Methylotuvimicrobium sp. KM2: one gene and its partners. The protein of the gene in region 2 interacts with the protein of the main gene of each other region in a pairwise test. Links are inferred from orthologs where the notes say so. Each region holds a gene or a part of one and is shown on either strand. Other genes may lie near its edges.

Region 1 (10,936 bases), 2.5 Mb from region 2 along the record:
TCCCAATTTTGACCGCCAAGCGCGTTTTGACCGGCGAGAGCCTCGGGGTTTTGACGAATAAGGCTATCGCGCCGCGTGCGGTCATCAGCAACACGCCGCGCCGGAAGTTAGATTCGTGCTGCTGTTTGGCGGTGCGCAGTCGAACAGGCCGAAATGCACGCTTTTGTCGCCTAATAGCTCGAAATGACGGCCGTAGCGGCTGCCGCCGAGCATGTCGGCGGTATTGCCGCACACGCGCAAGGGCCTTCCGGTTTCGAAATGATGATGATCGTCCAGATCAAAAAAGTGCGGGTGACCTGCGATCGTGCCTCGGTAAGTCGCGACTTGCCCGAAATCTTCGCAGCGGTCTTCGAGCGGCATTTTGAATGCCCGTATCGTGATCGAACGAAACTCGATCATGCCGATTTTGGCATGCACCTCGTCATCATCGATATCGATCGGGCTTTCGCTGACGATACGCACATCGGGACAACCGAGATCCTGCAAGGCGCGGCGAAAATCCTCCCAATAAAACGCCCCGGCCAGACACTCGCCAAGCAATACCGGTTCCAGTTTGAGCGCTTCGGGGATGCGCCGGTCGGCATAAACATCGGAAAAATACAATTCGCCGCCGGGCTTGAGTACTCGGAAAATTTCCGACAGCACGCGCCGCTTGTCCGGCGACAAGTTGACGACGCAATTCGACACGACCACGTCGATCGAGTTGTCGGCGATACCGAGCGAGGCCAAATCCTCTATATAGCCCTGCCTGAACTCGACATTCGAACGTGCATAACCGTAACGTTCGGCATGCCAATCGCGATATGTTCGCGCGATATCGAGTTGTTCATCGGTCATATCGACGCCGATGACCCGCCCGTTCTCGCCGACCAGCCGGGACAACAAATAACAATCGCGCCCGGTCCCGCAGCCCAGGTCCAAGACCGTGCGGCCTTCGAGCGCTGGCGGCAGCGGCGAACCGCAGCCGTAAAAGCGCTCGACGACTTCGGGATGGACATCCTTGAGTAAAGTGCGCAAATGCTTTGGAAAGGCATCGGCCGTGCAACAAGCGCTGGTTTTCAAATCCTGGCTGGAGCCCAGCACTTTGCCGTAGTAGTTTTTTATCGAATCGGTTATCGCGGTTTCGTTCATGACTATACCTATCAAACTTCAAATATCGGCATTAACCTATGGAAGTGCCGGCGTATTCAGCAAAGGCTTTGCTAGCAGGACCGATTTTTGCTCTCGGCAAAATCGGTATTACCAACCTCCGTGACGTTCAAATGCTATCACAAAGCCTATATGGATGTATTCATGGCACCCTTTGACGCCCCAACACCGAATCTCGACTAGCAAATGGTATAAGCAAAACCTTAGCCGTTCCTACGCCATGCATGATAACAACTCAGCCAGCGCAGCAGTTGTTTCGGCGCATGCGCGCGCTTCCAAACGCCGGCCGCGTATTTGTTGGCTTCGGCGAGGGTCGGGTAGACATGGATCGTGCCGAGAATTTTGTTCAGGCCGATGCCGTGTTTCATCGCCAAAACGAATTCGGCGATCAAATCGCCAGCATGCTCGCCGACTATCGTCACGCCCAGAATTTTGTCCTTGCCGGGCTCGGTCAGCACTTTGACGAAGCCGTGCGCCTCGCCGTCGGCGATCGCTCGGTCCAGTTCGTCGATACCGTAAGTCACGACTTCATAGGGAATGTTTTGCTGCTCGGCTTCTTGCTCGTTTAGGCCGACCCGCGCGACTTCGGGGTCCGTGAAGGTTGACCACGGAATCACCGAATAATCGGTACGGAATTTCTTGAACGTGCCGAACAAGGCATTGACGGCGGCATACCAAGCCTGATGCGCGGCGACATGAGTGAATTGATAAGGACCTGTAACATCGCCGACCGCATAGATGTTCGGATAATTGGTAGCCTGAAACGGATCGGTTGCTATGGTTTTGCGCGGCGACAGCGTAATGCCCAGTGCCTCGACGCCATAGCCTTCGATATTCGCGGCCCGTCCGATCGCGACCAGCACTTGATCGAACGGGATGTTGACCGTGTTTCCTTCGTATTCGGCGATCAGGATTTTTTCGCCGTTGTCGATGATGAATTCCTTCGCGGTATGTTCCAATCTCAAATCGACGCCATCCTGTCTAAAACTTGCCACCACCGCTTCCGACGCTTCCGGGTCTTCGCGGGCTAACAGGCGCGGCGCCATTTCCACTAGCGTCACCCGGCTTCCGAGACGGGCGAAACATTGCGCCAATTCGCAGCCGATCGGTCCGCCGCCGAGTACCAATAAGCGTTTCGGTAATTCGCGCATGTTCCACAAGTTGTCGGACGTCAGCGGTTCGATGCTGTCTATACCGGGTATCGGGGGCACGAAAGGTCGGGCGCCCGCGGCTATGACGATCGCTCGCGTCGTCAGCGTTTTACCGCCTTCGGCCATTTCGACCCGAACTTCCCAGGGCGAGATGATTTTCGCCTCGCCGGTCACGACCTCGACGCCGAGTTCGGTATAGCGTTCGATCGAATCGTGCGGCTCGACCTTTTCGATGACCGATTTCACGCGCGCCATCACATCGGCGAAATCGAAATCGGCGCTGCTCTGTCTGATGCCGAACTCTTCGGCGCGCCGGTGCTGGGCCAGCCATTTTGCCGAACGAATCAGCGCTTTCGACGGCACGCAACCGGTATTGAGGCAATCGCCGCCCATTTTGTGCTTTTCGACCAGGGTGACCTTGGCCTTGACCGCCGCGGCAATGTAGGCGGTCACCAATCCGCCCGAGCCGGCACCGATCACGACGATATTGTTATCGAAACGCGCCGGCTTCGGCCAATCGGCGAAGACTTTTCGGGCTTGTATCTGCTCGACGATTTTCTTGGTCAGTAACGGAAAAAGGCCTAATAACGCGAACGAACCGAGCAAAGCCGGCGACAAAATATCCGACAGCGATTCGATCCGCGCAAGCTGTGTGCCGGCATTGACGTAGACCAACGTGCCGGCCAGCATGCCGACTTGGCTAACCCAGTAAAATGTCGATAGGCGAATGGCGGTCAAGCCCATGGCCAGATTGATCATGAAAAACGGAAACAACGGAATCAAGCGTAGCGTGAACAGATAAAACGGACCGTCCCGTTCGATTCCGGCATCGATCGTTCGTATCGCCGAGCCGAAGCGGTCTTTGACGAAATCGCGAAACAAAAAGCGCGCCGCCAGAAAAGCCAGTGTCGCGCCGATCGTCGAAGCAAACGATACAATCACGGTGCCCCACAGTATGCCGAATAGCGCGCCTCCGGCCAAGGTCATTACTGCCGCACCGGGTAAAGACAGTGCCGTGACCAGAACATAAATCAGTGCATAAACAAAGGCCGTGGCGACTGGTTGCGCGGCGATGCGGGCTTCGATCGCGGCCTGGTGCGTTTTCAGTTCATGCAGTGTTAGATAGTCGTGATATCCGAAATAAAAAAAGGCGCCGATCAACAGCGCGATCACCGTTATCACTATCAACTTCTGGACTTTCATCGTGTAATTCCTGGTCGTTGCAAGGGTTGGAGTCTCCAAAAGGAGTGTTTAATCCTAGAAAAAGCATTTCACCATGAAGATTATGAAGAATAAGAAGTTAACTCAATAACTTGTCATTCGTTTATGAACAACTTTCGCTCACCCGAAAGGTTAGCTGCAATGTTTAGGTAATCTATTGAAATACTTCATGTGCTTCATCCTAAAAAAAGCATTTCACCATGAAGATCATGAAGAATAGGAAGTTAATTCAATAGCTTATTACGCGTTTGTATAGAACTTTCGCTCACCAAAAAGGTTAGCGAGAAGGATGTGGTAAGTTCTTGGAATCCTTCATGAACTTCATGTGCTTCATGGTTAAACTGCCGAATTCAGGTTCATGGTTGAGCTGCCGAATTTAGGTTAATAGTTGAGTCGACTGTGACTGCAAGTTCCTTACAGCGAAACTGTCGGAAGGGGGATTGGTGGCTCGATTGACAGGTGTCGGCGACAGGGCAGATTTTTGCTCCTGCAAAATCTGCATTCACCCAGCACCTAAATCCCATAGCTCGTTGGCTATGGTTAACTTCCTTTGATAATTTAGGTGCTGGGTTCACGGCGTCCTGTCAAGCGAGTCACCAAACCGCCGCAAAGCCTACTACTTGTATAAGTTATTTTGTGCATATTCCTTAGGGTATGCTACGCCTACCTTATATCGGCGTAGAGCTACACGTTAGAGCACGTTAAACTATAGAAGAGACTACTGTGGTAGGCACAGCGTACCCTACAGTCTTCAAGTTTCAAGATTGGTGTAGTATTAATTTCGACTATTAACGCGAACATAGCTATTTTTAAGGATTAACAGAACCCAATGCGCTCGGATAAGGGGAAAAATAATACGACGATTGAATATAGGGATCCGGCGATTTTCGAAAATGATGCTTCAACAAGATTATTGGAGCAATGAGAGGTACTTCGTAGTTCCGGTAACTGTCGATCAATTCGCACAGTTCGGCTTTATCGTCGCGACTGATGTCTTTTTTTAAATGTCCTTGAATATGTTGCAAAACATTGACGTGATTAGCCCGGGTCGGCATCGTCAATAACATGCTCATCAGCTGCAAAATATATTGATCGGCAATCTCGGTTAAATTGTCTTTGCTCAAGCCAGCCAATAATTGCCCGAGATCCCGATAGTCGCCGTGACTCATGATGATTAATTTATGCCTCGCATGAAAATCTATCAAGACACGGGCGCTAAGACCTTCTTTCAACAACCTTTGCCAGCGATACATAACATAAACCCGCTTGAAAAAAAGATCGCGTAAACAAGGATCTTGTAGCCGGATAGATTCTTCGATAGGTACCAACGGAAATCGATGCATGATTCTCAATGTTTCGATCGCCAAACCCTCAAATGCGCCCCCCGTTGTTGTAACTGCTTGCTCCGGTCTTTTCATAATATAACCGCAAACTCCAACCATCATATCCGTGCCGAAATCGGAAATAGCCGAAACGTCTTGAGCCAATAGCGATTTTTCTTCCTCGTCAGAAAATGGCTTCCACTCAAAAAAACTCTCTAGCACTTCGCTAATCACACTATCGCGATTAGCCACTTCTTTTTCTCCGGGTTGGTCAAGCAAACAACCACTGATGCCCAATGGGATTTTATTCATAGCAGTCGATACCTAATTGAATCATATTGGAAATTTTCGGTTTTAGCGGGAATATAATGAGTATGCTTCCTTGAGCCACTCGGTCGGGAACTGGGGTCATGAAAATTGCCTACTATTTACCGATTCATCATCAATAAGAGTGTTTTTCTATTCCATTGAGAGATGAATAAACTTCCTCCTGCGGGACAAGTTATTTAACCCGTTCCCAACACGTCTCGGAAGGGGGGACAAACCCATACGCTTCAAGCTAAAAATGGCCAACCCGCATCACGCTCTTTACCAAGCTCCAGCTTGGGAAAGACACCCTAGAAGCTCCCCCCTTCGGCTGCGCTCAGGGCAAGCCTTCGACAAGGCTCTCCTGAGCGCAGCCGAAGGGCTCAGGGCAAGAGCTTCCTGAGACCGACACAACCTCCGCACATTCCCTGACTCACTCGTTCAATCTTTCTTGATTTTCGGGAAGCTAGAGCTTCCTGAACAAGTTACCCAAGCTGGAGCTTGGGTAACAGCATATTGTAGTTTTTGCGACTACGACTGGCCCCTGATCGGACACTTGGCTTCGGCAAGCTGAAGCATCTTGCTAATCAGGTCCAATTTTGGCGCCGAATTTTGAACCATGAAAAGAATATATTCTTCGCTAAAACTTAAAAAAATCCTGAAACCAATCCTTCGCTTTTTCCACCTCGGTTTGTACGCATGGGGAACTGCTAGTAGGCGCCGATCCGCGAATGAATGGAAATTGCCTGACATTTTCACAGTCCTGATTAGCCAATAGCCCTGTGTACGGGTCGATCCAAACCGTGTCGACATTATCCGGCGGTGTCAAAACGACCGGAATACTGGAAATCTGTTGCATCACGTCGGACCAAATTTTCAACGCACCGGTCGAGCCGGTTAATCCCGAAGGTTTATTATCGTCGCGCCCAACCCATACGACCGACAGATAATCGCCGCTGAAACCGGCGAACCAGCTATCTCGCAATTCATTGGTCGTTCCGGTTTTGCCGGCCAACCCGAAATCTCTCGGCAAATAATTATAGGCCGATCTGCCGGTACCGTCAGTCATCACTTCCTGCAATATGGTATTGGTAATATAAGTCGCCGACGGATCGACCGATTGCCGCACGTTAAACGGGTAACTTTGTAAGCGCTTGCCGTTGCCGTCGACAACGCCGCGTATCGCTCTGAGCGGCGTGACAAAACCGTCTCCAGCTAGGGTTTGATACATTTGCGTGACGTCTAAAGGCGACAGCGGCGAGGCACCCAATAACAGAGAAGGATATAAATCGACAGACCGATTCACGCCCAGATCCTTTAAGGTCTTTGCCACTCTCGCGATACCGACATCCATGCCGATTCGAACGGTCGCGAGATTGTAAGAGTTCGTCAAGGCCTTATGCAGCGGCACTTCACCATGTTCGGTATTATCATAATTTTTCGGCGTCCAATTACCTTTGCCGCTTTTTACGGTAATCCGAGTGTCGCTGACCGGAGTCGTTATCGTATATTTAGCCGGATATTCCAGCGCTGTCAGATATACCACCGGTTTTATCAACGACCCTATCGGGCGCACCGCATCGAGTGCCCGATTGAAACCGGCCGAGGTTTTATCCCTGCCTCCCGCCATCGCAACAATTTCCGCGCCTTCCCGACGCGTCACGATCACTGCCGATTCCAATTCATTCGCGCGAGGATTTTTTTCAAGTTCGCGCATTTTTACCGCCAAGGATCTTTCCACGGCTTTTTGCACTCGAGGCTCCAATGTGGTGAATATTCTCAAGCCTTCGGAAGTCAGGTCGTCGTCTTTGTATTCTTGCTGCAATTGACGCTTGACCAAGTCCATAAAAGCCGGATAACGATTGACCGCTCGATGGGTTTGCGGCATCACTTCCAGCGGCTGTTTTTTCGCTTCTTCAGCCTGTTTTAGCGTGATAAAACCTTGCTCATGCATTTTATCGAGCACTAACTCCCGCCTTTTCAATGCACGTTCGGCATGCCGGCGCGGATCGTAATAAGAGGGGCCTCTAACCAATGCGACTAGAGTCGCCATCTGCGCCAAGGGTAAGTCATTTAGGCTTCTGCCGAAATAAAATTCGCTCGCCAAGCCGAAACCATGGACGGCACTGGCACCATCTTGCCCCAGATAGACTTCATTCAGATATGCTTCAAGAATTTCGTCTTTACCGTAACGATACTCGATGATCAACGACATAAATACTTCATTGATCTTACGCCAAAAACTACGCTCGGACGTCAAATAAAAATTCTTGATCAATTGCTGGGTGATCGTGCTACCGCCCTGAACAATGCCGCCCGCCCTGACATTCGCCAGCATCGCCCGCAGAATCGCTTTGATCGAAATGCCGTAGTGATTATAAAAATCACGGTCTTCTGTCGCGAGCAAACCTTGAATCAAGGTATTCGGAGTTTCCGATAGTTTAATCAAAATCCGGTCTTCCTTACGAGTCGGATAAAAGCTGCCTATTTGAATGGGATCTAAACGGGCAACAGCAACCGTTCCCCTACCCGACAAATCGGCGATATCGGTAATTTCACCCGGGGAGAATCGAATTTGTAATGCGCGACTATCTTGAGACTGATCCCAGAAATCGAATGCACGGGTTTTAACATTGATAAATAATCCCGAACGATAATAGGTCCCTTCGGAAGATAACTGCGAATCCTGGCGATATCGCAATTGCTGCAGAAGCATTTCAAAATCGGCGATATTCATTCTATATCCGGCATAAAGCTCTTCCGGATTAGCATAGACACGCGCCGGAATCGCCCAACGCTTGCCTTCGAATTGCCTACGAACGTTATAATCCAAATAACCGATGTAACTGGATAATATAAATACAGCAAATACAAAGCCTAATAACAGGATTTTTTTAAACCACCCGAAACGGCGATGAGTTTCCGGGCGCTTTTTATTGCGAGTCTCGCGCCTACGCGGCTTTCTGGTCGTTTTCTTGGGCGTTACGGATTTTTTGGGTTGTCTTGCCATGATGTTGCGGTTTTAATTACCAAGAAGTCATTTAAATATGCGCCCACACGAATAGTAAGCCTATGACTTACCAGTCTTTTTTGAAAAGAGGAAACTATCGACAATCCGGAAGACGCGAGTATTATGACTATAGTAGCGATGATTGCTTAAAGAAGCGTTATCCTAGCCCAGCTTTAACATTTTCCGACCATAAATTTTAAAAGCTGGGTGACCCCATAATTTTCAATACCTCAGTCCATAAACACTAAATTTCTTAAGGCTGGGCTGGTGCCTCTGCCGAACCTTTGTATGACTCAACGAGGTATTATCTTAGAAAAAGCATTTCACCATGAAGATCATGAAGAGTAAGAAGTTAATTCAATAACTTATTATACGTTTGCATCGAACTTTCGCTCACCAAAAAGGCTAGCGAGTATGTTTAGGTAATTTCTTGAAATCCTTCGTGAACTTCATGTGCTTCATGGTTAAACTGCCGAATTTAGGATTATTTGAACTTAGGATGAGCCTTAATTATATAGAAAACGCGTGCTTTTATCGCCTTCTATTAATAGTTGCTGCAGCGGAATGTAACCTTGCTCGATCAATAGCTGGCTTGGCTTACCGAAAATATAACCTTGTCCATAATCGATACCAAGATCAATCAGAATTTTAATCACCCGAGGACACTCGATAAATTCCGCAATCGTTTTTTTACCGAGTTGCTTGGCAATTTCGCTCATTGATCTGACCAGTACTTGATCGGTATCGTCATTGACTAAATTTCGAATAAATTGTCCATCGATTTTTACAAAATCGACCGGAAACTTCTTTAAATAATTGAACGAACAAAAACCCGCGCCAAAATCGTCCAATGCAAAATGACAACCCAACGCTCTGATCTGATTAATCATCTGCCGAGTTTGCTCGAAGTTATCGACCGCCGAGGTCTCGGTGATCTCAAAGGTAATCCGCTCGGCATTGACCCAAGACAATTCCAGTTTTCTTTTGATGGTCGGCAATAAAGCATCGTCCTGGAAAGCGACTCCGGATAAATTGATCGACAACGATACGTTAGACAATTCGGGGGGAAGCTCAGCTAAAAAATCAATCGCATTCTCAACCACCCACAAGTCGATGCTGTGTATTAAACCCATTCGTTCGGCAACCGGAATAAACTCGGAAGGGCTAATGACCTTGTTTTCATGCCCCCGCATTCGAATTAGTACCTCATAATGCGAAACCTCGCCTGTTCTAAGATTCACTACCGGTTGAAACATCAAAAAGAAATTTCGCATTAACAAAGCATCCCTAATCAAAGGGACCCAATAAACATCGCGATGCCGTTCTTTTATGGCTTTATCTTCTTCGTTATAAAACCAGACCATATTTCGGCCGTTTTGTTTCGCCAAGGAACAAGCTTGGTGCGCTCTAGATATCAATTCCTCGGGATGTTGGATAACTTTAGCGGATTGCAATGTTGCGATGCCGATCGACGCAGTAATACTGTAGCAAACATTGCCGGTTTGAAATCGGCTTTCATTGAGCCCTTTGCGGATATCTTCGGCAACTTCGCGAGCCTGAAGACCGGATATAGTATCGAAATACAGGCAAAACTCGTCCGAGTCGATGCGGGCAAACCAAGCCTCGAGCCTCACCAGCTTTCGAATCGTTGCCACGACATCGATAATCAATTTATCGGCCATATCGAAGCCTTCCAAATCGTTAATCAAACCGAACCGATCCAAATCAATCAACAACAATGCGCCGTTTTGCTGCAGCTTTTGATTCCGCGTCAAACTCAAACGAATATAGTTTTCTAGCTGCGTTCTATTCATCAAGCCGGTCAATTCGTCATGAGCGACCAAATATTTTAATTTAGCATCGAGCAATTTTCGCGTCGCCAACTCATTGATCAACCTTTCCTGTTGTTGGTAGCGTATAGAACGTTCGCTTTTAAGTAGCAATAACATTTCTACTAAAATGATAAGCTCAGGCCCACGAAGCGGCTTACATAGTTCGTAGATCAGCGACGATGACGCGGAAGCATCGGGCACTTGACTTGGGCGTTCGTTTTTAAGAATTATAAAAGGTAAAAAAACGCCCGCTTGTTCACCCGAAAGTGAATGACACATATCTCTAACGTGCCCGCCGGGCAAATCTTCATCGACAATAATCAAGCCTAACTCTTCGGCGTTGTCTACATAGGGCCGAATGATGCGATAAATATCTCCGCATTCAGCGGCAATCGCAAAATTAGAAAACCCTTTATCTATCAAAATCGTTTCAATTTTTGCGACAGTTTTCCGATCTATTCCGGCAATGATGATTTTACTTTGTCGCTGAGAGTTATTTAACATCGTGCTCACTGGTTGATGTGGTAAATGCTTGACGGGCTTCCTATACGGACTATTTCTCGATGAAGCCCTTGATTTATCGCAAGCCTCACCTAAGCTTGACTGAAATACACTATAAAATTTCAAAATTTTAACAAGTATAATGAAGAAATCCGTTTTGCCAATGCCGCATTCCGACTCGCCCAATTTAACCGCAGCCGATTTATTGAAAGGCGATCTTCAATTAACATCGCCGCCGGCGATTTATTTCGAGCTAAAAAAAACGCTTGAAGATCCGCATAAATCGATCATCGACGCCGGCGAAATCATCAATAAGGACCCTGCCTTATCGATACGATTATTAAAATTGGTCAATAGCGCTTTCTTCGGCTTCCCATCCCGCATCGTCACGATCAGCCACGCCATCACGCTAATCGGCACGCAAGAACTGCAAAACCTAGTCTT
Region 2 (4,713 bases):
GCAGCGGCACCTGCGGCCAAGGCATTCAGTACATTATGCCGGCCGGCCAATTTGAGCCGCATCGGATAACGCACCGAACCATGAATCCATTCGAAAGCTGTCGCAAATTCGCCGTTTTCGATACGCGTTATGATGTTTTCGGCACGAATATCGGCGCCTGGCTTTAACCCGAACGACAATACCTTGCGTGTTCCTGCCAACTCCAGCCAATAATCGAAATAAGTATCGTCATGGTTCAGCACGGCCGTCCCATCCGGACCGAGAGAACCGATAATTTCACCTTTCGCACGAGCGATGCCGTCGACACTGCCGAAGCCTTCTAAATGCGCGGGACCGACATTGCAAATAATCGTCACATGCGGCTTGGCATATCGACTGGTATAGGCAATTTCACCGGCATGATTCGCGCCCATTTCGATCACCGCATAGCGATGTTCGGCGTTCATCTTCATTAAGGTCAACGGCACGCCGATGTCGTTGTTCAAGTTACCTTGGGTATAAAGAACAGGGCCTTGAATACCCAATATCGCGGCGGTTATTTCTTTGACCGTGGTTTTGCCGTTGCTACCGGTAATGCCGACCACTTGTGCGGTTTGCCTGTTCCGCCAAAAACCGGCTAATTCAGCCAGAGCCAGGCGAGTATCGGATACTACGACAATCGGCATCGTCACCTCGACCTTACGACTTAGAATCGCCGCGGCCGCTCCGGCCCGCTCGGCATCCCCAACAAAATCATTGCCATCGAATCGCTCGCCTTTAATCGCGCAATAGAGACTGCCTGGTTCGATGGTGCGCGTGTCAATACTGACTCCCGTGAAGAACTTATCCTCGCCGAACAGAACTCCGCCGACACATTCCGCGATTTCGCTCAACATTAATTTCATTGCCTGGCTAACCTCAGTGCTTTTATTACAGTCTCTCTATCGCTAAAAGGTATCTTTCGGCCTTTCACTTCTTGATATTCTTCATGGCCTTTACCCGCGATCAACACACAATCGCCGGAGCCGGACTCGCTAATCGCTGTTTGTATCGCCAGGGCCCTGTCATGAATGACGGAAACGCCACTCGACCGACAGCCCTCCATAATAGCTTCGACAATCATTTCCGGGGCTTCTCCGCGTGGGTTGTCATCTGTCAAAATAACCCGGTCAGCCCACTGTTGCGCAATACTGCCCATTTGCGACCGCTTGCCCTCATCCCGATCGCCGCCGCAGCCGAATACGATTGTCAATTTTTTTTCGCATTGCTTACGAAGTCCCTTCAATACTTTTTCAAGAGCATCCGGCGTATGGGCATAGTCGACAAAAACCCATGATTCATCGTCGCCGCCATAACGCTCCATGCGCCCAGGGATCGCTTGTAAGCTTTCGATTTTGATGGCCGCTTGATCAAAACTCATGCCGGAAGCCAATAAAGTGGTAAAAACCGTCAACGCATTTTCCGCGTTGAATTCACCAAATAAAGGGATGCAAACTTTTTTTTGTCGATCCCGCCATCTCAAGTTAAGCTCGATTCCTAACAATGTCTGACGAAGCGAATCACCGAGAACCGATTCGCCATAGGGTAAGGATTTGCCTCGGAGACTGCCGGCCCACACGAGCACACCGTCGGGAACCGCTGCCAGCACTTGCTGACTGTAGGCATCATCCAAATTGATCACGGCAAACTTCACACCAGGCATCGCCAACAACTTTAATTTGGCTTGAACATACCGTTCCATCGAGCCGTGATAATCCAAATGATCGCGACTGATATTCGTATAAACGACCCCTTGAAAACGGATACCGTTCACTCGTCCCTGCTCTAAGCCATGCGAGGAAACTTCCATTGCAACCGCCGCCAGCCGGTCGTCGACCAAATTCGCCAACATCCATTGAATCGCCAACGCATCCGGGGTCGTATTGATCGTTTGCCGCAAACACCCCCAGATTCCCCAGCCTAAGGTACCGATAATCCCGCATCGATCCAGGGCTTGAGCTAAAAACTGGCTGCACGAGGTTTTGCCGTTAGTGCCGGTTATGCCAATCACATGCAATCGACCGGACGGATCGCCGTAGAATCGGCTTGCGATCTCTCCCAACTTCATATTTAGATCTTCGACCGCGATAAATGGCACATCACGGTGACCGCCACCTAACCATTCGTTCGCCCCGAAAGGCTCATAGAGCACCGCACTCGCCCCGAGCTCGAGAGCTTGGCGAACATGCGCCAAGCCATGCTGCCTAGCTCCTTGCACGGCGATGAACGCGTAGCCCGGTTTAATATTGCGACTACTCAGTGATAACCCTTGAACGGTGATATCGGCTCCGGTCAATGCATGGTCCGAGAGCAGTTCTGCTAATTTCATTGCGCTAAGAGATCCGGGCTTTTGCTGATCAAAACCGGCATGGTTTCTTCTTGGTCAGGCGCAACATCGAGTATTCTCAGCGCACCGGCCATTACTTTGGAAAATACGGGACCTGCCACCGCACCTCCGTAATAAGCACCAGCCGAGGGTTCATCCACCATCACCGCGATCACCACACGCGGATCGCTAGCCGGTGCCATACCGACAAAAATCGATAAATATTTTTTTTCTTTATAGCCGCCCTCGCCGGCTTTTTTAGCCGTTCCGGTTTTGCCTGCGACTCGATAGCCATCGACCCTAGCCTGATAAGCGGTACCGTCTTTCAACACGACTTGCTCGAGCATGGTTCTAATCAATTGGGCCGTTTTCTCGGAAAACACACGTTTGGCTTCGGGGTCCTGATCGCGCTTCAACAAACTAACCGAATGCAGCACACCGTTATCGGCCAATGCCGTATAAGCCCTTGCCAACTGCAACACCGATGCATTCATGCCGTAGCCGAACGATAGGGTCGCCTGTGCGAATTGATTCCACCGCTGGTAATCCAGCACGCTACCACTTGCTTCCCCTGGGAAACCGATACCCGCTGCGTTGCCGAATCCCAATTGATTGTAAATGCCCCAAAAATAGTCCGGCGGCATCTCTAATGCGACAATGCTGGTTGCAACATTGCTTGATTTTTTCAAGACATGCGTTAAATCGAGCGTTCCGTAGTTATGCACGTCCCTGACGACATTGCGGCCAATTCGGTATATTCCATTCGTTTCAATTATTAAGTCGGGCTTGATGTAACCGCCGTCGAGCGCCGCCGCGATAACAAAGGGCTTGACCGTCGACCCCGGTTCGAAAACATCGGTAATCGCTCGATTTCTAAAAGCATTGCCTTTAAGGTGCGTTCGGGTATTTGGATTGAACGCAGGATGATTGGCATCGGCCAGCACCTCGCCGGTTTTTGCGTCTAAGACAACCAATGCCGCTGCTTTCGCGCGGTGCTCTAGTACTGCCGACTGCAATTCTCGATAAGCCAAATATTGAATGCGCTCGTCGATACTTAACTGCACATTCCGCCCATCGACCGGTGCGGAGATCGCCTCGACATCACCGATAATTTGCCTTTTGCCGTCGCGAATAACCCGCTTGCTCCCGGCCGTCCCTCTCAGTACTGAGTCATAGGCAAGCTCAATCCCTTCTTGGCCGACATCGTCGACATTCGTAAATCCTACCAAATGTGCCGATACCGGGCCCGCCGGATAATAGCGTTTAAATTCCCGCTCGAAATAAACACCGGGGACATCTAATGCTTTTACTTGCGCAGCCAAATGCGGATTGATGCGCCGTTTAACATAAACAAACCGCCGCTTCGTGCCTGGCACGATCAAGTTTTTAATTTTCCTATCGGGCAAATCGAGAAGCTTTTCCATTTGCCCGATTGCAGCCGGTTCGGCACCCGCGAGTTCTTGCGGATTGACCCAAATCGATTGAACCGGCGTGCTGATCGCCAATGGCTCTCCGTTTCGGTCCAGTATCATGCCTCGATAAGCTGACACAGATACCGCACTGACATGGCGCATGTCGCCCTGCTGTTTGAGAAATTGCTTTCTCAATACTTGCAGGTCGAAGGCCCGAACAGCCAGCAAGCCCATCCCTCCAAGCATAAAAACCAGCAACACTTTACGTCTTACGGTAAAGTCCGTTTCCGGCCCCCTCTTTTTTTTTCGCGTTGAAAAACCGTGCATCTAAGGTTTCAAATAAATAATTTTGTCTCGTTCCGGCATGACCAGTTTTAGCTTATCCCGAGCAATTTGTTCGACTCGATTTTCTTCCGCTAATGTCGTCAACTCCAACTGTAATTGCCCCCACTCCACTTCGTATCGATCCAGCTCGCGTTCTTGTTGCTGTATTTCAACAAACAGCAATCGCGACTGATACTTGCTGTAAATGACCCCCAGTGCGGACAACACTAATAAAGGCAATAAACTTGCCAAGGATAAAATAGCGATCCTGTTTTCCGTCACAACCGCTCCGCCACGCGCATGATTGCGCTTCTTGCTCGTGGATTTTTCGCCACCTCGTCTCCGCCGGCTTTAATCGCCTTGCCGACTTTGCGCAAAATACCCTTCTTTATCTCAGATTCCACAATCGGCAATCTGCCTGGATCGTGCTTGGCACCAGATTCAGCGCGGATAAAGCGTTTGGTGATTCGATCCTCCAATGAATGAAACGAGATCACAACCAGGCGTCCTCCGGGTTTCAATACATCGACCGCCTGTTCCAATCCACTTTTCAATTCTTCGAGCTCTCGATTGACCGCAATCCGAATTGCTTGAAAAGTCCGGGTTGCAGGGTGTTTATGCTTTTCTCTAACA
Region 3 (10,791 bases), 2.3 Mb from region 2 along the record:
GCTCGAAGCATTAGGGTTTTCCTAAGTTCGGCAACGCGGTTCGCACAAACAGTTTCGTCACCCTGATGATAGATGTACTACAGTACCATTTCATGCAGGGCGTGATGTGTCGCCAATTTTGCTACCATGCAATTCAACCTCGGTGATGATCAGCTACCCGATAGAATATAATCGACGAACGACTTGATTGCACGCAACGGAGTGTGGAATCGGTCGATGATTAGCTCAGGATTCTCAACAGACTTCTTACGGCAATTACAGCCGAGAAGCCGAGGTTTGGCGTCCTGAAAAACGATTATGATGCTGTTGTAGACGAGCTATCTGAGAGCATTGAGTATGCGAAAAAGGCGAGAAATCTTGCTTACCGATTTCGAAGAAGCAGGAGCTTCTCGTACGGTGTAGTACTTAAAAAGTAGGCTTATGTCAGCCTCAATAAAATAATTCGGAGGGGAAGTTATGCTTGATTTCATTTACTGGATTGGTTGGATTGCCACTGTGCTTCTGGCAGGCTATTTATTGTTGTATATCATTAAAATATTTATACACCTGGATGCCTTGCCAGCGATCTCTTTAGATTCAATGCCGGCCGTTAAACCGGTGCCTATACCGACTAAAAATCAGAAAACAAAATTGCAAAAAATTGTAGCTTCGATTTTTGAAGTTAGAAAATGGGTTTTAACCGAAAATTGGTATTACGAATTGTCCGATGGTTCCATGATTTTAATTCCTAAAGGCTTTGAATTCGACGGCGCTTCGATTCCGAGACCATTATGGGCGCTATTGAGTCCGACCGGTTTGTTGCTGATTCCCGGGTTAGTACATGATTATGCCTATATGTATGCACAGCTTTGGCAAGTCACATCTAATGAAGTTATCGAGCCTTATGGGCAAGATAAGAGTCGAAAAGATTGGGATAAATTGTTCAGATCGATGGGGCAGGAGATCAACGGTTTTTCGTTTGTTAATTTTATTTCCTGGTTCGCGTTATGGTTGGGCGGATGGTTGGTATGGAGAGGACATAGAAAGGCGAATAAAACGCCGACTAAGCCTTTATTATAAAAATGCGATGGGCAAAGTGTCATGCGCTTTGCCCACTCCGAATTAATTTCATGAGCTTCATGGTTGAAATGCCCGAATTTAGGATGAGTGTTGCCGATGCCGGTAATTCAAATTTTTCATTTGCTTCATTATCCAGGCTTTGCGCTTGAGTAAATACGACGTAGGCTTGTCCGCACTATATAAATGAGGATTGGGCAGCGTAGCTGCTAACAGTGCCGTTTGCGAAGCACTCAATTGACTGGCGGGTATGCCGAAATAACGTTGACTGGCCGATTCGATGCCGAAGAGATGATCGCCGAATTCCGCAATATTCAAATACACTTCCAGAATGCGGTCTTTGTGCCAAAGCATTTCAATCAACCCCGTAAACCAAAACTCGATCCCTTTGCGCCAAAAGCTTTTGGAGGGCGTTAGGAATAGGTTTTTGGCGACTTGTTGGCTAATCGTGCTGGCGCCCCGGAGTTTTCCGCCTTTCAAATATTGATCGATAGCATTCTGCATTTCATTGAAATCGAAGCCGTGGTGACTAAAAAAACGTTGGTCTTCGGATGCAATGACTGCCGAGAAGGCGTAGCGTGAGATTTGTTCGCGTTTAACCCAGCGGTAATCGATTGTTTTGAATGACCGGTGTTGTTGAAAATATTCTGCGTGGCGATATAGCATGAATACCGATACGGGTACTGGTATATGACGTAGCAAAACGACCGATAACGACGAGCTTGTTATAAAAAATAGCGCTAAATAAAGCGTCAGCCGTTTAAGCTTGTTTACGAAAGAGCGCTTGGGGTTGCGTTTGGAATATCTCAAAAAAGTATCAACTTCCTTCCTGCGAGTAAATATTCAGCCCCCTCTTTTCAATGAGGCGGACTGTGAATACTTAGGATTTCGTGATAAATAACCTCCTGGAGCTATGAGCTTTGTTGAGGGTTCGGTCACTCGCTTGACAGGCCCAGCACCTAAATCCAGCACCTAAATTCCATAGGTTTTTGGCAATGATTCAAAATCATGGCTTATTTAGGTGCTGGATGAATTATCAAAGCTGGTTAACCATAGCCAACAAGCTATGGGGTTTAGGTGCTGGGTGAATACGTCCGTGTAGGCTTTTTCGACCAAATCCTTACGATTTAATCGGTAGTGGTTAAACCCTTCAAGCTTGCAAAATAGGCCGAGATATTCTCCAGGTCGTCGCCGGATAAGCCTTGCAGCATCGACTGCATGATGGGATTATTTCTTTTGCCGGATTGATAGTCTTGCATGGCTTTGACGAGATAATTACCGTATTGACCGGCCAATCTCGGTACATTGCTTTGCGCATCTTTACTTTCTGCATGGCAGCTTAGGCAAGATTGAGCGAGTTTTTTGCCGGCAGCCGGATCGCCTCCGGCTGGGCTTTTGGTTTCTTTGCCCGGCGCGGATTCAATATAAGCGGCGATATTTTCGATAGTTTGATCGCTTAGGTCATAGGTATTGGCTTTCATGGTGCCATGCGGGCGATTTTTTTCTCGATAAGCTTTCAATGCCGAAGCCACATAATCTGCGCGTTGCCCGCCGATTTTCGGCACATAATAAGTCGGGTAGGCATTACTGTAGGCGGGGATGCTGTGGCAGCCTCGACAGGTTTCAAAAGCTGCTCGACCGGCATCGACATCCGCGGCTTGAACATTCATTTGCGGAATTGAAGCTGACAGTACGCTGACTAATAATGCTAAGGATGGTTTTTTCATGGTGGTCTCGATCCTAATAAAGAGAAGATTGCTTCGAATTTGTAAGTTACTGGCTGTATCTTACCAAACACGCCGGAAATTGATAACAGGCTATTGAGTCGGCGCTAAGGAAACATACTCATTTAGCCAACTTTTGGTTTTGAGTTGCTCGACAAAGGACCTCGTCGTTAAGACGGCATTTTCGTTCTCATGGTCTTTACTATCGCCGCGGGAATGCATATTTTATCGAGAGCTACAAAAACCACGCTCCTTAGATATACCTTTCGCACTTCAAATTTCGGCATTGCCAGAGGAGGTGCCTGGGTGTTCGGTCGATTTTTGCTCCTGCAAAATCGACATTCACGCCATCCATGGCGCTCATAAAGGCTTTGCCAGCATGGAGCTGGCATAGAGCCTACATGGACGTATTCACGGCGTCCTTTAGCGGACACCCAGGCACCGAATTTTGATCTACGACGGGTATAACTTCGCCGGTATTGCATTTAAACCAGCCGGCAATACTCAAGCGTTGACGGTGTGTCGGCTCGACCTCGTGCGGTATGTCTTCACTCAGAAATACGACCAGTGTTCCTGCCAAAGGCTTGATTCGTGCTGCGACTTGTTCATTTTTTGGGTTATAGAGGGCCAGAAACCCGCCATCTTCGTTTTGCCAAGTTTCGTTAAGGTAAGCCACTGTCGTTAAGATCCGCCCTGCCGCACCTCGAAAACTGTCCCTATGCTTTAGATAATAAGCGCCCGGTTCATAGCATGCAAAATGGCTTTCATATTCGAATAAGCCCATGAAGAGTAGCCGGTTGATTTCATGACGAAGCATTTCCATTTCGTCTAAATAGCGCTTTTGCGCATCGGTGCTTCGTGTAAGCCACCGGGTTTTATCGCCGCGGATATTTTCGTCCAACGTGAAGCCGATGCCCCGGCCGATGCCGGCCGGAGTTAGTTCGCCGTCGTTATCGTAGGCTTTAAGGTCGGCAACTAAATTTTTTATTAACGTAGTATCGAAGTAATTTTCAATGACATGCCAGCCTCTATCGATCAATTGATCGGCTAGTTCGTCGAAAATAGGTTTCGGATGAGTCGGTGTCGTGGTAGGTATTAAGCTGGGTTGCAAGTAATATTACTCGAGTAAATGAAAAGCCGCGCGAATTTAGCCTTGAAATGCAAAAAAAGCAAGACTAAAGATAAGATTTAATTCCGGGCTATAATATCGCGCCGATTATGGCTTGCCCATTTCTTCATCAATGATGCCACAGAACCGTCTTTTAAAATGTTTGTTTTCTTATGACTGATGTCTTATCGGTCCCGCAAGGTCGATTTAACTTACGGCGCTTGCCCTTACGTCGGCGTGAGCTGCTTAGGGCATACGATGCGTCCGACGAATATTTGCTGAATTATCTGTCCGAAGTTCAATTGCCTTCTATTGGCGCTCGCGTCTTGATCGTAAATGACAGTTTCGGCGCTCTAACGGTTGCCTTACATGAATTCAAACCTACCGCATTATCCGATTCCTATTTAAGCCAACAAGCGACACTAATGAATTTTTCCGAGAATGCCTTGTCGATAGACGGCATTCTATTGATGACAAGTCTCGAGTCGCCTTTGCAAAGTTATGATTTAATTGTGATTAAGTCGCCGAAAACATTGGCGTTGCTCGAATACCAATTGATTTCGTTACGGCCTTTCATGACTACGGCTACTCGAGTTATCACAATCGGGATGGTCAAAAATCTCAGCGCTACCGTTTGGCGTTTATTGGAAACGATTGTCGGTCCAACAAGCACCGCGAGGGCATGGAAAAAATCGCGACTGATTTTTTCCGAACCGGACGATAATATTTCGTTGCCGGTAAATCCTTATCCGGTTCGTTATCGGTTAGAGGGGACGAATTATACGATCGTTAATCATGCTAATGTGTTTTCTCGAGACAGCCTCGATATCGGTACTCGGTTTTTTATCGAGCATATCGGTTGTTTTCCCAATGCCGAAACTATCATCGATCTTGGTTGCGGTAATGGTATTGTCGGCTTGCTTGCAGCCGAACGCAATCCGAATGCAGTGGTACATTTCGTCGACGAGTCGTTCATGGCGATTGCGTCGGCGCGGGAAAATTTTAAACTGGCTTTCGGCGAGAGCAGGTTGGCGAATTTTAGTGTCGGCGATTGTTTATCCGACTTTACCGCTAAATCGGCCGATGTGATTTTGTGCAATCCTCCTTTTCATCAACAGAATGCAGTCGGCGATATGATCGCCGCTAAAATGTTTCGGCAGGCTAGAAATGTCATAAAGCAAGGAGGGAAGTTGCTGGTCATCGGTAATCGCCACTTGGGTTATCATCTGGAGTTGAAGAAATTGTTCGGTAATGTTTCGGTTATTGCCGCTAATCGTAAATTCGTTATTTTGCAGTCGATGGTCGAATGAACGAGTCGAATACACAAAGTGATCGTTTATGTCATTTTTTATTATTTAAGGTATGAGTATGCGTTTTCGTAATTTTTTTCTGTTGCAACTCGCAGGAGCGGTTGGTCTTGTCCTAACAGGATGCGCTACTTCCCGCCAGATTGCGGTCGATTATCCGGTTGCTCAAGCAAATGATTTAAAGCCTCTCGGCGGTTATCAAGCCGTTGATGGAGACGACTATTACGTTCAGTTATTTTCCGAATTCGAGTTAAAAGGCGATAGTACGCTCAAAACGGGCTGCAGCGAAATAGGGTCCGGCTATGAGAAAGGAAGTTCGACAGCGGGGGTTGTTTTTAAAGTTAAAAACGAAGCGCTAAATTATAAGCAGGAGGTTACGGCACTCGTTTATCAAGGCAGTAGCGGAAAATGCAACTTCAATCTCGAAACGCGCAAAGCCGCGCTAACGCCATGGCTGAGGCTGGATTTAAGCAAGGACACTACGATCGATTACCAATTCATGACCAGTAATCAGAGCGATACCGATATATCCAAAATTATCGGCGATGTTCATAAAAGTACAAATCTTCTGGCCTTGACCGGGGTCGGTATCGGTATTGCCGTGATGGGCAAGTTGGCCGACGAGTGGGTGCAGAGTCCGATCGGACAAACTGCGGTATCGGCGCCGTCCGAAGCAAAAGTCAGTACCGAGACTCATACCTTGCCGCTCGCTATACAGGGCGATGGCAATAAGACGGTATTTAGAGAGACGCGGCTGCCGGTTTATGAAGTCGTCGAAGGCGGCAATCCGTTCTCAGGCGGGCCGAAACAATTGGGCGAATTGAGAATTTATCCCGAGATACGCTCTTCTTTATTGCTCAAACAAGTTTCCGCAGGGATACCCAGTGCGAGGGATGTTTCGTTGCCGGAGTTGTTGAGCATGCCGATTCGAATGGGTGAAGGCAATATCGAGCTCAGGCAATTACTGGAAAAATCTCCAGTCGATGAGAAGCCGAATTTGCAGCCGGATTGGAGGAAATACGGCGAAGTTGAAAGCCAATGCCGTAAGTTAAAGCGAGTCTTGCGAGGCTTAGGGTTTAATAAATTCGACCGAAATGCAGTGCTTTATTATTATCTCGCTCAGTCTCCGGACTGGTCGAACTACAATATTCCGAAAATTCGCGCTATCGCAGATGACCTTCGCCCGGCAACGCTACAACAATTTCGAAACCGCAATTTTTCCGGCTGTTTGATCGATGAGGATTATCAAACGATGGCGATGATGGGCCTGTCTGTCAATAGCGCGCAAGACTGGCAGGCTATTCAGGATGCCCGTCAAAAGAAAGAAAACGTGCTAGGACCGGTACAATCGATCGGACGTCAATTAACTGCGGTGATTCAAAACAAAAATCCGGCGGAAATGGCGAGACAGATTTATCCGTTGATCGCGACGGCTAAGGAGGGGGGCGGTAAGGTGCTATTGCAGAATCATCTAGGCGATTTCGGCCTCGAAAGTTTGCTCGGTATCGACTATATGCCCGGAGAAGGGATAGTGATCGGTTATCAGCAATTCGAACAGGTTTTTTCGTGGCTTTATATCGATCAACTGAGTTGTACGCGGCCGGCAATCGAGCAAGGCAAGCCATTAGGCCATATCGGTTTATTGATGTTTACGACGCAAGACGGTTCGCCATGGCCGAAAGGCGGTGCCATGGAATTTGAAATTCAATCCGGAAAAATTTCGCGGATTGCTTTTCAGCATCCGACTTTTCGGGATTTCGAGCAAAGCCTGACCGATTACCCTGAAATCGGTGGCTGCCGAATCGACAAAAGCTTCGTCGATAGGTTGCGGTGACGATTAATGGCAAGCCGATAAGTGTAAATTAATCTAAAAACGTTGCGAAAATATTAAATGCAGCAACAAAGAAAGCTGCGTCTCAACTAATAACCAATATTTCAGGTAATTACGCATGACTTTGATTCGCCAAGAAGACTTTATCCAAAGCATATTCGAATCGCTGCAATACATTTCGTATTATCATCCGGGTGACTTTATTGAGGCGATGGATCGAGCCTATCAAAATGAACAAAGTTTGGCTGCCAAGGATGCAATCGCGCAAATCTTGATTAATTCGAGAATGTGCGCCGAAGGACACAGGCCGATTTGCCAGGATACCGGCATCGTCGTGGTATTTCTGAAAATCGGCATGAACGTACAGTGGGATGCCCAGATGAGCGTCACGGATATGATCAACGAAGGCGTTCGGCGCGCGTTCATGCATCCCGACAACTTACTTCGTGCGTCGATTTTGTCCGATCCGGCCGGCAAACGCATCAATACGCGCGATAATACGCCGGCTGTCATTCATATGGAGGTTGTCCCCGGTAATAAAGTCGAAGTCGAAATTGCCGCCAAGGGCGGCGGTTCCGAAGCCAAATCCAAGTTTGCGATGTTGAATCCGTCCGACAGCATCGTCGATTGGGTCATGCAAACCGTACCGATGATGGGCGCGGGATGGTGTCCCCCTGGGATATTGGGCATCGGTATCGGCGGTACCGCCGAAAAAGCGATGCTGCTCGCGAAGCAGGCTTGCATGGAGTCGGTCGATATTCATGAGTTGATTGCGCGAGGGCCGGTCAATGCGCTCGAGGAATTGCGCTTGGAGTTGTACGAAAAGGTCAATGCACTCGGTATCGGTGCACAAGGCATGGGTGGACTGACCACGGTCTTGGATATTAAGGTCAAGGATTATCCGACGCATGCTGCCAATAAACCGATCGCGATGATTCCGAACTGCGCCGCAACGCGCCATATCCATTTCGAACTCGACGGTTCCGGGCCGGCCGAACTGCCAGTGCCGCGTTTGGAGGATTGGCCGAAAATTACCTGGGAAGGCGGGAATAGCAGCGCTAAACGGGTCAATCTCGACACTGTGACGAAAGACGAAATAGCGACTTGGAAGCCCGGTCAAACTTTATTGCTGAGCGGCACGTTACTCACCGGTCGAGACGCCGCCCATAAACGGATCGTCGAGATGCTCGAGCGTGGCGAGTCTTTGCCTGAGGGCGTCGATTTTACGAACAAATTCATTTATTACGTGGGTCCGGTCGATCCGGTTCGCGATGAAGTTGTCGGGCCTGCTGGCCCTACGACTGCGACGCGCATGGATAAATTTACCGAGGCGATGCTCGCGCAAACCGGTTTGATCGGCATGATCGGCAAGGCGGAACGCGGTCCGGTTGCAATTGAAGCGATCAAAAAACATAGTGCGGTATGTTTAATGGCGGTTGGTGGTGCGGCATACCTTGTTTCGAAAGCGATACGAAAAGCGCGAGTCGTCGCATTCGAAGACTTGGGTATGGAAGCCGTGCATGAATTCGTGATCGAAGACATGCCGGTCACGGTCGCGGTCGATGTCGACGGCGAGTCTATTCATAAGAGCGGTCCAAAACAATGGCAAGCCAAGATAGGCAAAATTCCGGTGGTTTCGAAATGATTTTTATTCAAACATCTTGTCCACCAAATACACAAAAATCGCGAAAATATTCAACATGTTAATTGAAAATAGCCAACCCTTCGATATTTTGCTGGTCGAAGATGAGCCGGCCGATGCTCATTTAGTGAAGTCAGCTCTCAAAGAAAATAAAGTGTATTGTCACTTGCATCACGTATTGGACGGGCGTGATGCTTTGGATTTTTTACGGCGCGAAGGCGATGTTTATAAAAATGCTCCCCAACCGGATCTGATTTTATTGGATTTAAACATGCCGCGCATGAACGGTCGGGAGTTTTTGAGTGTAATCAAGACAGACGAGCACTTTTCGGCTATTCCCGTCGTGGTGTTGACGACTTCCGATGTCGAGCGTGACGTCGTGGCTTCGTATAAACTCGGAGCGGCTAGTTACATCACCAAGCCGGTCGATATGGCGCAATTTATCGATGCGATTCGGCAACTTGATAATTATTGGTTTACTTTGACTCGATTGCCTAAAAAGAGTTGATCATGTATGCCAAGTTGTCTTATCGAGTGTTATTAATTGAAGACGATCCCAGTGATGCGCACCTGGTAAGTCGCTATTTGAAGTTGTCTTCGGATGTCGGTTTCGAATTGACATGGGTCGTTTCTTTATCCGAAGGCTTAGCGCAGTTACGAAAAGATGAACACGATATTTTGTTGTTGGATTTATCGTTACCGGATTCTAAGGGACTTGAAACAGTAAAAGCGATACGTTCGTCTGATCACTCTACTCTGCCGTTGATCGTTTTAACCGGGCATGACGATACCGGTTTTGCGCTTGATATTTTAGAGTCCGGCGTTCAGGATTATTTAATCAAAGGTCGTTTCGATGGGGATGCCTTGATTCGAGCCATCCGCTATGCTTTACATCGTTCGAAACTCGAACAACGGCTACATGAAGCGGAAGAGCGTTGGCGATTTGCTTTGGAGGGCGCTGGCGATGGTGTTTGGGATTGGAATTTATTGACCAATGAGGTTTTTTATTCTCCGCGATGGAAAGCGCTTCTCGGCTTTTCAGAAAATGAGATTGGCAATAATCTCGACGAATGGGAGAAACGTGTTTACCCATTAGACTTGCCGATTGCTGAGGCCAATATTCAAGCTCATCTCGACGGCAGAGTCGAAAGCTACGGTTGCGAGCATCGATTGAAGTGTAAGAGCGGGCAGTGGCGATGGTTTATGGATAGAGGTGTAGTCGTCAGTTGGACCGAAGAGGGGCTTCCTCAACGAATGATCGGCACATTGTCCGATATCACTAATCGGAAAAATATGGAGCAGGAGCTGCAACAATCCAAACAGTTTGCGGTTTCTACCATCGATGCGTTATCGGCCCACATTTGCGTATTGGATAAATCCGGTACAATTGTGGCGGTCAATCGAGCATGGCGAGAGTTTTACCAAAATAATGCGGGTGCGTCGAGTAATTGCATATCGGTTATAGACAGTAACTATTTAGCGGTTTGTGATTGCACAACGGATGAAAGTTCGGAGCAAGCAACGCAAATGGCCGCGGGCATTCGTTCGGTCATGAAGGGGGATGTCGATATTTTTGAGATGGAATACCCTTGCCATTCAGATAACGAAGAACGTTGGTTCAATGCCAGGGTTACACCTTTTAAAGACAGTAACGAATATATCGTCGTTGCGCATGAGGATATTACCGAGCGTAAGCAAGCCGAGGCTCGCGACCGTTTGTTAATTGCGGCGCTAGAAGCGGTCGGTCATGGTATTGTGATCACCGACACCTGCGCTCGCATCGAATGGGCTAATCCAGCCTTCGGGAAATTGACCGGTTATACGCTTGAGGAAGCGCTCGGCAAGGCTCCGAAAGACCTTGTTAAATCCGGAAAGCAAGATTCTTTGTTTTACGATGATATGTGGCAAACCATTCGTTCCGGTAAAACTTGGTGCGGAGAATTGATCAACAAACGTAAGAACGGCGATTTGTATGATGAAGAACTCACGATTGCTCCGGTCACGGATGATAAGGGTAAGATTACGCACTTCGTAGGAATTAAACAGGACATCAGTGAGCGTAAAAGATTGGAAGCCGAATTAATACAATTGGCGACTACCGACCCCTTGACAGGACTGCCTAA

What was found.
Region 1: the proteins of WJM45_RS18825 (region 2) and mrcB interact in binary tests that used the Escherichia coli proteins (3 or more experiments, as listed by UniProt). The link is inferred for Methylotuvimicrobium sp. KM2 from one-to-one orthologs.
Region 3: the proteins of WJM45_RS18825 (region 2) and mtgA interact in binary tests that used the Escherichia coli proteins (3 or more experiments, as listed by UniProt). The link is inferred for Methylotuvimicrobium sp. KM2 from one-to-one orthologs.

What each region holds. Positions count from the first base shown.
Region 1 is NZ_CP150634.1:1,999,364-2,010,299, reverse strand. What follows is about bases 5,475-8,550. They hold mrcB (penicillin-binding protein 1B), read right to left. Parts: upstream 8,160-8,550; coding sequence 5,790-8,159; downstream 5,475-5,789. Also shown: WJM45_RS08495 (TIGR04282 family arsenosugar biosynthesis glycosyltransferase), read right to left, coding at 1-85; WJM45_RS08490 (methyltransferase domain-containing protein), read right to left, coding at 85-1,131; WJM45_RS08485 (FAD-dependent oxidoreductase), read right to left, coding at 1,353-3,503; WJM45_RS08480 (YbgA family protein), read right to left, coding at 4,331-5,155; WJM45_RS08470 (bifunctional diguanylate cyclase/phosphodiesterase), read right to left, coding at 8,666-10,495; WJM45_RS08465 (HDOD domain-containing protein), read left to right, coding at 10,635-10,936. UniProt on the Escherichia coli protein: Cell wall formation. Synthesis of cross-linked peptidoglycan from the lipid intermediates.
Region 2 is NZ_CP150634.1:4,468,376-4,473,088, forward strand. The notes cover bases 1,714-4,713. They hold WJM45_RS18825 (penicillin-binding protein 2), read right to left. Parts: upstream 4,084-4,713; coding sequence 2,344-4,083; downstream 1,714-2,343. Other genes in these bases: WJM45_RS18820 (UDP-N-acetylmuramoyl-L-alanyl-D-glutamate--2,6-diaminopimelate ligase), read right to left, coding at 1,714-2,347; ftsL (cell division protein FtsL), read right to left, coding at 4,084-4,362; rsmH (16S rRNA (cytosine(1402)-N(4))-methyltransferase RsmH), read right to left, coding at 4,359-4,713. Also shown: murF (UDP-N-acetylmuramoyl-tripeptide--D-alanyl-D-alanine ligase), read right to left, coding at 1-884; more of WJM45_RS18820, read right to left, coding at 881-1,713. UniProt on the Escherichia coli protein: Essential cell division protein that catalyzes cross-linking of the peptidoglycan cell wall at the division septum. Required for localization of FtsN.
Region 3 is NZ_CP150634.1:2,137,332-2,148,122, forward strand. The notes cover bases 3-2,933. They hold mtgA (monofunctional biosynthetic peptidoglycan transglycosylase), read right to left. Parts: upstream 1,867-2,933; coding sequence 1,138-1,866; downstream 3-1,137. Other genes in these bases: WJM45_RS09130 (DUF1353 domain-containing protein), read left to right, coding at 457-1,059; WJM45_RS09140 (cytochrome c), read right to left, coding at 2,184-2,783. Outside these bases: WJM45_RS09145 (2OG-Fe(II) oxygenase), read right to left, coding at 3,178-3,891; WJM45_RS09150 (methyltransferase), read left to right, coding at 4,062-5,198; WJM45_RS09155 (hypothetical protein), read left to right, coding at 5,257-7,029; WJM45_RS09160 (fumarate hydratase), read left to right, coding at 7,145-8,671; WJM45_RS09165 (response regulator), read left to right, coding at 8,727-9,176; WJM45_RS09170 (diguanylate cyclase), read left to right, coding at 9,179-10,791. UniProt on the Escherichia coli protein: Peptidoglycan polymerase that catalyzes glycan chain elongation from lipid-linked precursors. May play a role in peptidoglycan assembly during cell division in collaboration with other cell division proteins.